Sphingosinicella sp. BN140058: one gene and its partner. The protein of the gene in region 1 interacts with the protein of each later gene in a pairwise test. Links are inferred from orthologs where the notes say so. Each region holds a gene or a part of one and is shown on either strand. Other genes may lie near its edges.

Region 1 (7,209 bases):
CGGCATGACGGCTCTCGTCGAGCGTGTGCCAACCGCCATAGCTCAGCATCAGGGCCGCGATGCACAGGCCGAAGAGCACGCGCCGGCCGACGAACAGCAACGCCAGCAGCGAGATCGCGATGCTGAAGGCAAGCGCGCCATTGGCGTCGATCCACGGCCACGGCTTCATGTCCGCGCAGTAGGACAGCAGAAAGGCGGCGAGAACGATAGTCGCGGCAAGCCAGCGGGGCATCCGTTCCGCCCAGGGGATCAGTGCGGATTGCGGTACCAGCATGGCCGCCGCCAGGATCAGCAGCGGGTGCTCATAGGTCCAATCGAACACCGTCGGTGCGATCAGCGCGCAGAAGACGCCGCCGACCATGCCGCCGACCGCCATCGCAAGATAGAAAGCGGTGAGATGGCCGGCCGCCGGGCGGGTCCGGTACATCGCGCTGTGCAGCGCGACCCCGACCGCGAACAGCAGCAGCAGGCCGAGCGTTGCCATGAAGAAGGGCCCGCGCGCGCCGCTGCTGAACGCCAGTCCGCCGCCGATCAGGAGGATGAAGGGTGCTGCGATGGTGATGAGGTCAGCCGCCCTCCGCCGCTCGGCGAAGGCGACGACGAAGCTCAGCAGATAAAGGCCGAGCGGCACGACCCAGAGCAGGGGCATGGCGACGATGTCGGTGGTGAGATGGGTGGTCGTCGACAGCATCAGCCCCGACGGCACCGCCGCCAGCGCCACCCAGCGCAGGAGCTGCCGCAGCGAGGGCGCCGCTTCCGCCTGGTCGACCTCAGTCTCTTCGATCGCCCCCGGCGGCACCGTCAGCGCGCACAGGCCGACGAGCAGCACCAGCAACGCATAGCCGCAGGTCCACAACAGGCTTTGCTGCTGCAGAGACATCAGCGGTTCGACCAGCAGAGGATAGGAGAGCAGGCCGGCGAAACTGCCGAGATTGGACGCGGCGTAGAGCGGATAAGGATCGCCGCGGCCGAAATCGAGCGCATACCAGCGCTGCATCAGCGGCGCCTGTGCCGACACGATGAAGAAGAGCGGGCCGATCGAGCTCAGCAGAAACCAGGGCGCCCAAAGGGCCGGGGAAGCCTCGGGCGGCAGCACGCCGCCGCCGATGCCGAGCGGCAGCCACAGGGCGGCGACCGCGAACAGCGCCAGATGCACGCCGGCCTGCCGCCGCGGCGCCAGCCGCGCCAGGAAATGGGCATAGGCATAACCGCCGAGAAGCAGCGCCTGGTAGACCAGCATCGCGCTGTTCCACACGGCCGGTGCGCCGCCGAGCCGCGGCAGGGCCATGCGCGCAACCATCGGCTGGGTGAGAAACAGCAGGAACGACCCGGTGAGGATCGTCAGCAGGAAGAGCGGCCGGACGTAACGGCCGACCGGTGCGGCCCCGGCGGTCGCGGTCGTGCTCACGGACCAACCCGGGAAAAGAACACGCGCACCGTCAATTTCCACTCTCCCGCTCTTCGGAGCAAAATGATCGTCCGCTTACCTGATCTCGCCCGATGTCGAAAGGAAGGGTCAGGCGCCGAGCAGCCGGGCGGCGTGCGCCGCATGATAGGTGAGGATGCCGGAGCACCCCGCGCGCTTGAAGGCGGTCAGGCTCTCGATCACCATCGGGTCGCGCTCGGCGCAGCCGGCGGCGACTGCGGCTTCGATCATCGCATATTCGCCGGACACGTGATAGGCGAAGACCGGCACTTCGAACCGATCCTTCACCCGCCGGATGATGTCCAGATAGGGCATGCCGGGCTTCACCATCACCGTGTCGGCGCCCTCGGCGAGATCGAGCGCGACCTCGCGCAGCGCCTCTTCGGCATTGGCATAGTCCATCTGGTAAGTCTTCTTGTCGCCCTTGAGCAGCCCGCGCGAGCCCACGGCATCGCGGAACGGCCCGTAAAAGGCGCTCGCATATTTGGCGGCATAGGCCATGATCTGGACGTTGTGATTTCCATCCCGCTCCAGCGCTTCGCGGATCGCGGCGACACGGCCGTCCATCATGTCCGACGGCGCAACGATGTCGGCGCCGGCTGCCGCCTGGACGAGCGCCTGCTCGACCAGGACGCCGCTGGTGCGGTCGTTCAGAACATATCCGGCGTCGTCGACGATGCCGTCATGGCCGTGGCACGTGTAGGGATCGAGCGCGACATCGGTGAGGATGCCGACCTCGGGTGCGGCTTCCTTGGCGGCGCGGACCGCGCGGCAGATGAGATTGTCCGGATTGAGCGCCTCGCGGGCGTCGTCGCTGCGCAATTCGCGCGGGGTGTTGGGGAACAGCGCGATGCAGGGGATGCCGAGGTCGCGGGCTTCGCGGGCCCGTTCGGCGATACGGTCGACCGACCAGCGCGACACGCCCGGCAAGGTCGTGATCGGCTCTTCGACCCCACTTCCCTCGGCGATGAACAGCGGCCAGATCAGGTCGGACGGAGTCAGGACATGTTCGGCGACCATCGCCCGGCTCCAGGCATTGGCTCGGGTGCGACGCATCCGCAGGGCGGGAAAGGAAGCGTAAGTCATCGCCGCGCTCTAGATCGTGCATCGGCGAGGGGAAAGCGCTTTGCACGATGCGCGAACCCGTTGAACATTTCGGAAGCGTCGCGAGTTGAACGTGCCGTGCAGACCCCTTCCCGCCCCGTTCCTCGCGAAGCCGTCCTCATCGTCAACGCCCACTCGCGGCGTGGACAGGATCTGTTTCGCGACGCCAAACGCCTGCTCGAAGAAGCCGGTATCCGGCTGATCGCCAGCCATGCCGTAAAAGATCCGCGCAAGCTCAACGGCACCGTCGACAAGGCGGTGAAGGACGGCGCGCCGATGGTGATCATCGGCGGCGGCGACGGCTCGCTATCGTGCACGATCGATTTCGTCGTCGGGCGCGACTGCGTCTTCGCGTTGCTGCCGCTCGGCACCGCCAACAGCTTCGCCCGCACGCTCGGCATTCCGCTCGATCTGGAAGGCGCGGTGAAAACGATCGCTACCGGCCAGCGGCGAACGATCGACCTCGGCAAGATCGACGGCGATTATTTTGCCAATTGCGCGGCGATGGGCCTATCGCCGATGATCGGCGAAGGCATTCCCCACCGCCTGAAACGCTATCTGGGGCGGATCGGCTATCTGTCGTGGGCCACCTGGTGCCTGATCCGCTTTCGCCCGTTCAGGCTCACGGTCGAGAGCGAGAACGGCAAGGAGAGTGTGTGGGCGACGGAAGTGCGGATCGCCAACGGCCGCTTTCATGGCGGGGTCGAGCTGGTCGAGAAAGCCGACGTCGACACCGGCGAACTGGTGGTGCAGGCGGTGATCGGCCGGAGCAAGACCAAGCTAGTCTGGAACTGGATCGCAAGTGCGCTGAAGCTGCGCGCCCGGGAAGCCACGGTGGAGCATTTCCACGGCCGCACCCTGCGCATCGAAACCCGTCCGCGGCAGAAGATCTCGATCGACGGCGAAGTGCTCGCCAGGACGCCGGTCACCGCCAGCATCGCCCATTGCGTGATCGAAGTGGTCGTCCCCGCGCCCGAGACTAACCCGCAGGATTGAGGGCGCCGCCGGGCTCGCGCGTGGCTTCGGCCTGCTCGCGGCACTCGATCTCGTCGGGCGGCGGCGTCGGTCCGATCCGGCCCTTGCGCCAGCCGCCGTGAAGATAGAGCGCGATCGCCATCAGCATCGTCGTCACCATGCCGATCGGGAAACTCAACCAGAGCGCGTCGGCCCCGAGCCACGAATAGGCGCCAAGCGCAACGCCGAGCCGGACCGGATACATCGAGATGAACAGGATGATCAGCGGCCCGATCACCTGGCCGTTTGCGCGGACGGTGCCAAACAGCACCAGGCTCACGCCGAAGAACAGGAAACCCCAGGTGCCGACCAGCTGAATGTGCCGCGCGATCGGCAGCGCCGGGCTGTCGCCGCCCATGAACAAGGCGAGTGCCGGCCGGTCGGCCACGGTCAGCAGCAGGATCAGCGCGCCGGTGAGGACGACATTGAAGATCACGCCGGCGCGGGTGACGGCGGAGACCCGGTCCCAATTACCGGCGCCGATATTCTGCGCCGCCATTGCGCTCACCGCCGCGCCCAGCGCCATCGCCGGCATCTGCACATAGGTCCACAATTGCTGGGTAACGCCGTAGGCGGCGGCAGTGTGGACGCCTTCGCGGTTGACGAGGCTGAGCATCGCGAGCGCGGAGGAGGTGATCACTATCATCTGCAGGCCCATCGGAAAGCCCTTGCCGACGATCACCCGCAGCCGCGCCGGATCGGGCCGCAGCCAGGCGAGTTCGGGGCCGCGCAGGCGCAGCGGCAGATCGCGGGCGTAGATGTAGGCGAGCAGGGCGAACAGGCTGACATAATTGGCGACAGCGGTGGCGGTTGCCGACCCGGCAATGCCGAGCGCCGGCGCCGGACCCAGGCCAAGGATGAACACCGGGTTGAGGCCGCTGTCGAGCGCGACGCTCAACGCCATGAACCACAAGGGCGTCAGCGAATCCCCGGATCCGCGCAAGGTCATCATCAACATGGTCATCATCAGCGCCGCCGGCATCGCGACGAAGATCACCCGCAGATAGGCCAGCGCCAGCGGCATCGCGTCGCCGGGCGTACCGAGCAAACCGAGGATGTGCGGTGCCGTCAGCCAGCCGATCAGGGCGACGACCGCCGCCACCGGCACGAACGACCCGATCGCGGTGCCGACCACCCGCCGCGCCTCGGCAACGTCGCGGCGGCCGAACGCCTGGCCGACCAGGATCGTCGAGGCCATCCCGAAGCCGAACACGAAGGCAAGCAGCATGAACAGCACGATGTTGCCGTTCGCGGTCGCCGCGAGCGCGTCCTCGCCAAGGAAGCGCCCGACCCAGATCGCATTGATCGAACCGTTCAGCGACTGGAGGACCGACGACCCCAGGGTCGGGATCGCGAACGCAAGCAAGGTGGAAGCGATCGGCCCGGAGGTGAGATCGCGCTGTCCGGGGCGGGCGGTTGGTCTGCTGGCCATGGTCACCATACGCACGAAAAGCGCGCGGGATGCCAGCGGGCCCTTATCCCAGCCTCGCCAGTGCCGCCCTGTACTTGTCGGCGTCCGACGCCTTTTCGGCGTGATCGGCGCGCGCTTTCTCGACCGCCTCCGGCTTGGCGCGTTCGACGAAGCTCGGATTGTTCAGCCGTCCCGCGAGCGAATCCCGCTCCTTCTCCGCCGCCTGCAGCGCCTTGGCGAGCCGGCCGCGCTCGGCCTCGATGTCGATCACGCCTTCGAGCGGCAGCACGAACGTGGCCTCGTCGATCACCACCTGGGCGGCGCCGCCCGACGCCGGATCGGTGCTGACGCTTTCGATCCGCGCAAGGCGTTTCAACGCCCCGTCATGACGGCCCAGGCGGGCCAAAGTGGCCTCGCTCGCGTCGCGGACATGGAGGGCGAGCTTGGCGCCCGGCGGGACGTTCAGTTCCGAGCGGGCGCCGCGGATGCCGTTGACCACGCGGATCAGCCAGTCGATCTCCGGACCCGCTTCCGGATCGAGCGCGCGCGCGTCCGGCATCGGCCATTTGGCGACGATCAGCGGCGTCGGACGGTCACCGAGGGCGTGCCACAATTCTTCCGTGATGAACGGCATGAACGGGTGGAGCGAGACCAGGATCTGGTCGAGCACCCAGCCGGCCACGGCCCGGGTCTCCGCGCCTTCCGGGCCGGCGAGGAGCGGCTTGATCAGCTCAAGATACCAGTCGCAGAAACTGCCCCACACGAAATGGTAGAGAGTGTTGGCGGATTCATCGAAGCGCAGCTCGGCGAGCGCGAGATCGAGCGCCTGAATGGTCTTCACCGTCTCGCCGACGATCCAGCGATTGACCGGATGCTCGGCTGCCGGCGGCTCCAGCGCGGTCGAGGCGCCGATGCCGTTGGTCTGGCAGAAGCGCGCCGCATTCCAGAGCTTGGTCGCGAAGTTGCGATAGCCCTCGATCCTTTTCTCATCGAGCTTGATATCGCGTCCCTGGCTTTCCATCGCCGCCATGGTGAAGCGCAGGGCATCGGCGCCGTAGCGATCGATGAGGCCGAGCGGATCGACCGTATTGCCCTTGGACTTGGACATCTTCTGGCCCTTGGCGTCGCGCACCAGGCCATGAAGGTAGAGCGTCTTCCAGGGCACCTCGTTCATGAAGTGAAGACCCTGCATCGCCATCCGGGCGTCCCAGAAGAAGATGATGTCGAAGCCGGAGATGAGCACGTCGTTGGGATAATGGCGACGAAGATCGTCCGTCTGCTCCGGCCAGCCGAGCGTGCCGAACGGCCACAGGGCAGAGGAGAACCAGGTATCGAGCACGTCGGTTTCGCGGCACAAGGCGACGCCCTCGCCCGCCTGTGCCTGGGCGTCCTCCTCCGTCTCGGCGACGAAGACGTTGCCGTCGGGATCGTACCAGGCCGGGATCTGATGGCCCCACCAGAGCTGGCGCGACACGCACCAGGGCTGGATGTTCTCGAGCCAGTTGAACCAGGTCTTCTCCCATGTCTTGGGCACGACCTTGATCTTGTTGCTGCGCACCGCCTCGATCGCCGGCTGCGCGAGGGTGGCGGCGTCGACATACCATTGGTCGGTCAGCCAGGGCTCGATCACCACCCCGGACCGGTCGCCATAGGGGGTCTGGATCACCCGATCCTCGATCCGCTCGACCAGCCCGTCCGCCTCCAGACGTTCGACGACGCGGCTGCGCGCCTCGAAGCGGTCGAGGCCGATCAGATCGGCCGGGATCAGCCCGTCCACCGTCTGGGCGATCCGTGCCTGCGCGTCGAGCATGTTGAGCATGTCGGCGGCCTTGATGCCGGCGCGGCGGCCGACTTCGAAATCGTTGAAGTCATGGCCGGGCGTGATCTTGACGGCGCCGGAGCCGAGCTCCGGATCGGCATGCTCGTCGGCGACGATCGGCACCAGCCGACCGGTGATCGGCAGGCGCACCTTCCGGCCGACCAGAGCGGCATAGCGTTCGTCGCTCGGGTGTACGGCCACCGCCATGTCGGCAAGCATCGTTTCCGGCCGGGTCGTGGCGACGTGGATGAAGCCGCTGCCGTCCTCGAGCGGATATTTGAGGTGCCAGAACTTGCCCTGGATCTCCCTGGTCTCGACCTCCAGATCGGAAATCGCGGTGCCGAATTTCGGATCCCAGTTGACCAGCCTCTTGTCCCGGTAGAGCAGGCCTTCGCGATAGAGCTGGACGAAGACCTTGATCACCGCCGCCGAGAA
Region 2 (7,218 bases), 4.5 Mb from region 1 along the record:
CGGCATCGGCCTTCAGCCAGCGCGGCACGCACGTGACCGGTAGCCGGCGATCGGAGACGACGATATCGGCTGCGGCGCAGGCGCGCTGCAGCGGCTCGAAGTCGACCATATTGGGTGAGCGGGTGGCGAGAATCCGCCATCGCGTGCCGTCCGCCTCGACCTCGGCCGCGCACAGATCGGCGCTGCATTGCGCCGCCGGCAACATGTCGAGTTCGATCGGCTCCGACTTTATCCCCGCATTTTCCGATAAGGTATCGCGCACGTAATCGCCCGCTTTCGGCCGAAGAATGGCCAGGTCGCCGCGTGCGGTTCGGATCGCGAGATGGGTGCCGTCGCCGGTGACGAGGAGATCGGGCGGCGGCGTCGCCACCGTCCAGACCAGGCCTGCCACGAGCGGCGGGATGCCGAACAGCCGCCACCGGGTCCGCCACAGCAACAGCCACAGCCCGCCCGCCGTGATCAGGCCGAACGCACCCCGCGGCATGCCGGGCAGCATGGCGACGGCGCCTGGTGCACCGGCGGTGGCATGGGCGAGCCAGAGCAGGAAGCCGAGCGCCTTGCCGGCGAGCCACCAGCAGGGCGCGCCGAGGCCGGCGAGATCGAGGAGCAGAGCGAGACCCTCGATCGGCATCACCACGAAGGTGGTGAGCGGGATCGCGACGATGTTGGCGAACGCGCCGTAGATCCCGGCCTGGTGGAAATGGAACAAGGCGATCGGCGTGAGAGCGAGTTCCACCGCCAGGCCGGTGAGGATCAGTCCCAGAAGAAAGCGGCCGGCTTTCACCGGCAGCGCCTCGTCCCGACGCTCCAGCAGCGCGCGGATCCTCGGGTGATCGAGAATCACGACGATCGCCGCGATCGCCGCGAAGCTCAACTGGAAGGAGGCGCCGACGACGCTCTCCGGCCACAACAGCAGCACGATCAGCGCGCCGACGGCGACGAGCCGCAGGGTCAGCGCCTCTCGGCCGAGCGCGATGCCGAGCAGGATCAGCACCGCCGCGACACAGGATCGGATCGTCGGCACCTCGGCACCGGTGAACAAGGTGTAGGCGATCCCGGCGAGCGCCCCGACGCCGGCGGCGATCACGACGAGGCGGAAGCGGAGCGCAAGCGTCGGGCTGAGCGCGAGCAGCTTGAGGGTGAGCAGCATCACCGCGCCGACCACGGCGGTGAGATGGAGCCCGCTCACCGACAGCAGGTGGGCGAGCCCGGATCGCCGCATCGCCTCCGCGTCCTCCTCCGGAATGCCGGCCTGATCGCCGGTCGCGAGCGCCGCGGCGATGCCCCCTTCCCCGCCCCCGAGCCGGCTGCGGATGTGATCGGCCATGCCCTGCCGAGCGTTGGCGAGACGGGCGCGCCAGCTGCGCTCGGTCGGCGCCGCGATCAAGGTGACGTCGAGACCGCGCGCCGTGGCGCCAACCCCCTGGAACCAGGCCGCGCGCGAGAAATCATAGGCGCCGGGCACCGCCGGTGGCGGCGGCGGCATCAGCCAGGCGCGCACCGACACCCTGGCGCCCGGCTCCAGTGCCTTCGACGCCTTCTTGTCGTCGAGATTGATCCGGATCCGGCGCGGCAAGGATGGGTCCGCCGGCCGGACGACAAAGCGAACCATCTCCTCGGCAGGCATGGACTGGGCGGTGTCGATCACGGCTTCGAAGGTCATGACCTTCTCGCGGTGAAACACCGGTCCGGCGACTCGCTCCGCCTTCCACCAGATGTTGGCGCAGCCGATCAGAGCCGCCAGGAAGAAGATCGCAACCGCCCGCGCCCAGCGGCTGCCGGGCGCCAGCGCGGGCGGCGCGAGAATGCCGGCCAGAGCCATTGCCAGGAACGCCGTCCAGCCGCTCGCATCGGGAAGAACGAACCAGGCTGCCGATCCGAAACCGAGCCCGACCGGCACCCACAAGGGCAGCTGATCGCGTTCCCGATCGGCAAGCGCCTCCAGCCGCACCCGCCATCCGCCCGCCTCGCGCGGCGTCCCACGCCGGTGCAGGAGTCCCGCAAGGCGCTCGCCCAAGCCCCTTTGTGGCGGCGAAGCCGCTATGCTAGGGGCGCATCCGTCACTGGCGGCCATGGCCGCATCCTTGGAGAAACGGCGCTTGAGCGCAACCCAATCCCCGCGCGAGGTCGTCACCCGCTTCGCGCCGTCGCCGACCGGCTTCCTGCATATCGGCGGCGCCCGCACCGCCTTGTTCAACTGGCTGTTCGCCCGCCATCACGGCGGCCGCTTCCTGCTGCGGATCGAGGACACCGACAAGGCGCGATCGACCAAGCCGGCGATCGACGCGATCCTGGAAGGCATGCGCTGGCTCGAGCTCGATTGGGATGGGCACGAATATTATCAGTCGCAATTCTGGGCGCGCCACGCGGAAGTGGCGGAGCAATTGCTCGCCCGCGGCCACGCCTATCGCTGCTACATGACTCAGGAGGAGCTCGCCGCGGCGCGCGAAGAAGCGACTCGCGAGCGCCGGCCGTTCCGGATCAACAGCCCGTGGCGGGACTGCGCGCCGGATGCGGCACGCCCGGACGCTCCGTTCGTCATCCGGCTCAAGGCCCCGCGGACCGGCGAGACGGTGATCGACGACAAGGTCCAGGGCGTCGTCCGCGTGCAGAACGAAGAGCTGGACGATTTCATCCTGCTGCGCTCCGACGGATCGCCGACCTACATGCTCGCTGTGGTCGTCGACGATCACGACATGGGCGTCACCCACGTCATCCGCGGCGACGACCATCTCAACAACGCCTTCCGCCAGCTCGCCATCATCAAGGGCATGGACTGGCCGGAGCCCGTCTACGCCCACGTGCCGCTGATCCACGGCCAGGACGGCGCCAAGATGTCGAAGCGCCACGGCGCCACCGGCGTGATGGACTATCACGAGATGGGCTTCCTGCCCGAAGCGGTCGCCAACTACCTGCTGCGCCTCGGCTGGGGCCATGGCGACGAGGAGATCATCGGCCGCGAAGACGCGATCCGCTGGTTCGATCTCGACAATGTCGGCCGCTCGCCGTCCCGCTTCGACACCAAGAAGCTCGAGAATTTGAACGGTCATTACATCCGGGAGGCCTCCGATGGCCGGCTTGCCGGGCTGATCGCGCCCCGGATCGAGCAGATGCTGGACGCTCGACTCGACACGGCAGAGATTGCGCTGCTCGCCAAGGCGATGCCCGAGCTCAAGCCGCGTGCCAAAAACCTCAACGAACTCGCGGAAGGCGCAACCTTCCTTTATCGCGAGCGTCCTCTCGATCTGGACGACAAGGCCGCGCAGCTGCTCGGCGGCGACGCGCCACGATTGCTGGCCCGTATTCATGCGGGCCTCTACGCGCTTGACGAGTGGAGCACCGAGGCGACAGAGGCCGTCATACGAAGCGTGGCCGAAACGGCCGAGGTCAAGCTCGGCCAGGTCGCGCAGCCGCTTCGAGCGGCACTTACCGGCCGGGCGACCTCGCCCGGCATATTCGATGTTCTGGTGCTGCTCGGCCGGGAGGAAAGCCTCGCCCGGATTGCGGACCGGATGAAGACCGACGGAGAATAATATGGCGAACGACCAGGCCACTCTCGATCTCGGCGGCAAGAATGTCGCCATGCCCGTGCGACAAGGCACGGTCGGCCCCGACGTCATCGATATCCGCAAGCTCTATGGCCAGACCGGCGCGTTCACCTACGATCCGGGCTTCACCTCGACAGCGGCGTGCGAAAGCGCGATTACCTATATCGACGGCGATCAGGGCATCCTGCTCCACCGCGGCTACCCGATCGATCAGCTCGCGGAAAATTCGAGCTTCCTCGAAGTCGCCTATCTGCTGCTCAACGAAGAGCTGCCGACCAAGGACGAGCTCGACAAGTTCGGCTACACCATCTCGCGCCACACCATGCTGCACGAGCAGCTGGCGACCTTCTATCGCGGTTTTCGGCGCGACGCTCACCCGATGGCGATCATGTGCGGCGTGGTCGGTGCGCTGTCGGCTTTCTATCATGATTCGACCGACATCACCGATCCCAAGCAGCGGATGATCGCAAGCCACCGGCTGATCGCCAAGATGCCGACGATCGCGGCGATGGCGTACAAATATTCGGTCGGCCAGCCGTTCATGTACCCGCTGAACGAGCTGTCCTACACGGGCAACTTCCTGCGGATGACGTTCGGCGTTCCGGCCGAGACCTATGAGGTCAATCCGATCGTCGAGCGGGCGATGGAGCGGATCTTCATCCTCCATGCCGATCACGAGCAGAACGCGTCGACCTCCACCGTACGCCTGGCCGGCTCGTCCGGGGCTAATCCGTTCGCCTGCATCGCGGCCGGCATCGCCTGCCTGTGGGGCCCGGCGCATGGCGGCGCCAACGAGGCCGCACTCAACATGCTGCGCGAGATCGGCCGGGTCGACCGCATCCCGGAATTCATCGCCCGCGCCAAGGACAAGGAGGATCCGTTCCGCCTGATGGGCTTTGGCCACCGCGTGTACAAGAATTTCGATCCGCGCGCGAAGGTGATGAAGGCGACCGCCGAAGAGGTGCTCAACGAACTGGGCGTCACCGATCCGATCTTCGACGTCGCTCGCGAACTGGAGCAGATTGCGCTCAAGGACGAGTATTTCATCGAGAAGAAGCTCTACCCGAACGTCGATTTCTATTCGGGCGTGATCCTGTCGGCGATCGGTTTCCCGACGTCGATGTTCACCGCGCTCTTCGCCCTCGCCCGCACCGTCGGCTGGGTGGCGCAGTGGAACGAGATGATCTCGGATCCCGAGCAGAAGATCGGCCGTCCGCGCCAGCTTTACACCGGCTCGGCGCAGCGCGACTATGTGGCGATCGACCAGCGCTGAACCCGGCGCTTCTGACTGAAAAAGAGAGGCGGACGCCCCAATCGGGGCGCCCGCCTTTTCTTTCCGACGGGTGGGAACGGCCACCATCACAACCTGTAACATTAGACACCCTTTGCCTCAGGCCGCGGCATCCGGCTGAAACGCTGGAGCCGCACAAGCCCTTCCATCGAGCGGCGCTTCGCCGCAGAGGAAAGAGGACGACACGATGTTCCTGGCCGCCGCTCTTGCGATCGCCGCCGCCGCTCCGGCCGAGCCGTCGCTCGCCGAGGTTCGCGCCGCCACCGAGCGCTTCAAGGACGTCAAGGTCGCGCTCGCCGAAGGCTATGTCGCCGATCCCAGCAATACCTGCCACGTCGCCAGCCACATGGGCCGTCCGGCAGAGCTCGGAGGCATGGGCATCCATTATTTCCGGCCCGATCTGCTTGCCATCGACAGCCCGCCGGCGGCGCGGATCAGCGGCAGCGCCATCCACACCGATTTTCGCAAGCCCGCGATCCTCATCTACGAGCCGAATGCGGAGGGCGTGCCAGAACTGATCGCCGTCGAGAACGTCGTCTTCGAGAAAGCCTGGACTGCCGCCGGCAACGCCAAGGCGCCGACCTTCCAGGGCGTCGCCTGGGACCACATGGTCGACGATCCGACAACCGCGATCGACGAGGCACATGGGTTCGAGCCGCACTACGATCTCCACGTCTGGCTGTTCCGCCCGAACCCGGCGGGAATGTTCAAGCCGTTCAATCCGGCAGTGACCTGCGCGCACGCCAGGCCGGCGCACATGGCACATGCCGCAGCGGCCGCGCCGGAAGCTGGAGCGGACCACAAAGGACATTGATTTTCGAGTTACCACCCGTCGTCGACGGTGTGGGCGGGAGTGAGGCGGAGCCAGCCGGTGTTTGCGGCGCCTAGCCTCGTCAGCCGACAGGACAGCGCCAAGCCCCCCCTCTCGCAAGCACCGGGGACGCAAGGCCTCGCTCCCGCACCCTTGATGTTGCCGCCGTGCGATCGGGCGGCGGAGCGCATGGAGAAATGGCGCGGCGGAAGCCGACGCCGAAGCCGGCACAAGGGAGGGGATGATGGGCGACGATAGCGCGATCCTGATCGGGGCGCCGCTCGTCTTCACCGCGATCGGGATCGCCCTCGCGGCAGCGCTCAAGACGGTGCGGAAGCGCGCCGATCTCCCGACGGAACCGATCCTGCTGTGTCTGGCCGCCGGGGTCGTCGTGACGATCGTCCAGCTGCTCGAGATGCGGTGGTAGGCCCCCAAAGTAAAAGCCCCAGCCGTTTCCGGCCGGGGCTTGGTCGGTAGTCACTCGGGGGGGGGGGGGGGGGGAGTGTGACTACCAGCGGGGGGGGTACAGGCAGAACGGCCACACCCGTATGGGGTTCCGCGAAAAATCCGCCGCGCGACGATTTTCTTGGATCAGACTGGCAGCAGGACGGTACAACGATGCGGAGCCACGCCGGTGTTGCCGACAAAACGAAGCGCCCCGGAAGGCTCCGGAGCGCTTCGCCGACAGTCCGCCATTCGGGCGACCATCTCCCGTCCCCGGAGACTATATACACGTATTTCCATGGCTTTGGGAGTCGTGTCCAACATGTGCGAAGGCGGGACGGCCAATCGCCGAGGCATCCCGCCGCAGCCGGAAGTCTAATTCAGATCAGGCATCTAACGTCAGCCGTCGTGACGGATCGGAAGCGTGAAGCTGAAACGTGCACCCTGCCCCGGCGCGCTGTCGACGCCGAGATCTCCGCCCATCGCCCGAGCGAGTCGCCGCGCAATGTAGAGGCCGAGCCCGGTTCCGCCCGGTTCCGAGGGATCGACCCGCTCGAACTTTTCGAACACGCGGCCTTGATCCTCCGGCGCAATTCCCCTGCCCTGGTCTGCAACGACCAGAATGGCGAGGTCGCCCTCGCGATCGGTGCGCACCCAGACGCTGCCACCCTCCGGTGTATAGCGGATCGCATTGGTGAGCAGGTTCATGACGATCTGAAGAGCGCGCTTGAACTCGCCGGTGGCGGGCAGCGCATCGACGCCCTCCGGGCCGTCGATGCGGACGCGGCGTTCCGCGGCGCGAACCGAAAGCAGGCCGGCCGCACGACGGGCGACATCAGCAAGATCGATCTCCTCCCGCTCCGGCGCGAAATCGCTACGCTCGATCGCCTGCAGGTCGACGAGGTCGTCGACCAGCGCAAGCAGATGGCGCCCGGCGGCGGCGATATCCTCGGCATAGCCCGCATAATCGGTGCGCAACGGTCCTTCCGGTTGCGCGCCGATCGTTTCCGCATTGCGAATGATGTCGGCGAGCGGCGTGCGCAGGGCCTTGTCCAGCCGTTCGGAGAAAGCGCCAGTGTCGCTGGCTTGCATCTCGGACTCCAGAGCATGCGGCGGCGCCGCCT

The links.
Region 2: the proteins of ETR14_RS02120 (region 1) and ETR14_RS22665 interact in binary tests that used the Escherichia coli proteins (3 or more experiments, as listed by UniProt). The link is inferred for Sphingosinicella sp. BN140058 from one-to-one orthologs.

The regions. Positions count from the first base shown.
Region 1 is NZ_CP035501.1:470,607-477,815, forward strand. What follows is about bases 1,627-4,567. They hold ETR14_RS02120 (diacylglycerol kinase family protein), read left to right. Parts: upstream 1,627-2,608; coding sequence 2,609-3,526; downstream 3,527-4,567. Other genes in these bases: hemB (porphobilinogen synthase), read right to left, coding at 1,627-2,512; ETR14_RS02125 (MATE family efflux transporter), read right to left, coding at 3,510-4,567. Outside these bases: ETR14_RS02110 (fused MFS/spermidine synthase), read right to left, coding at 1-1,408; more of hemB, read right to left, coding at 1,517-1,626; more of ETR14_RS02125, read right to left, coding at 4,568-4,976; ETR14_RS02130 (valine--tRNA ligase), read right to left, coding at 5,020-7,209. UniProt on the Escherichia coli protein: In vitro phosphorylates phosphatidylglycerol but not diacylglycerol; the in vivo substrate is unknown.
Region 2 is NZ_CP035501.1:5,006,395-5,013,612, reverse strand. Bases 2,728-5,677 are described here. They hold ETR14_RS22665 (citrate synthase), read left to right. Parts: upstream 2,728-3,534; coding sequence 3,535-4,821; downstream 4,822-5,677. Other genes in these bases: ETR14_RS22660 (hypothetical protein), read left to right, coding at 5,027-5,653; gltX (glutamate--tRNA ligase), read left to right, coding at 2,728-3,533. Outside these bases: ETR14_RS22675 (ComEC/Rec2 family competence protein), read right to left, coding at 1-2,017; more of gltX, read left to right, coding at 2,073-2,727; ETR14_RS22655 (hypothetical protein), read left to right, coding at 5,892-6,077; ETR14_RS22650 (HAMP domain-containing sensor histidine kinase), read right to left, coding at 6,494-7,218.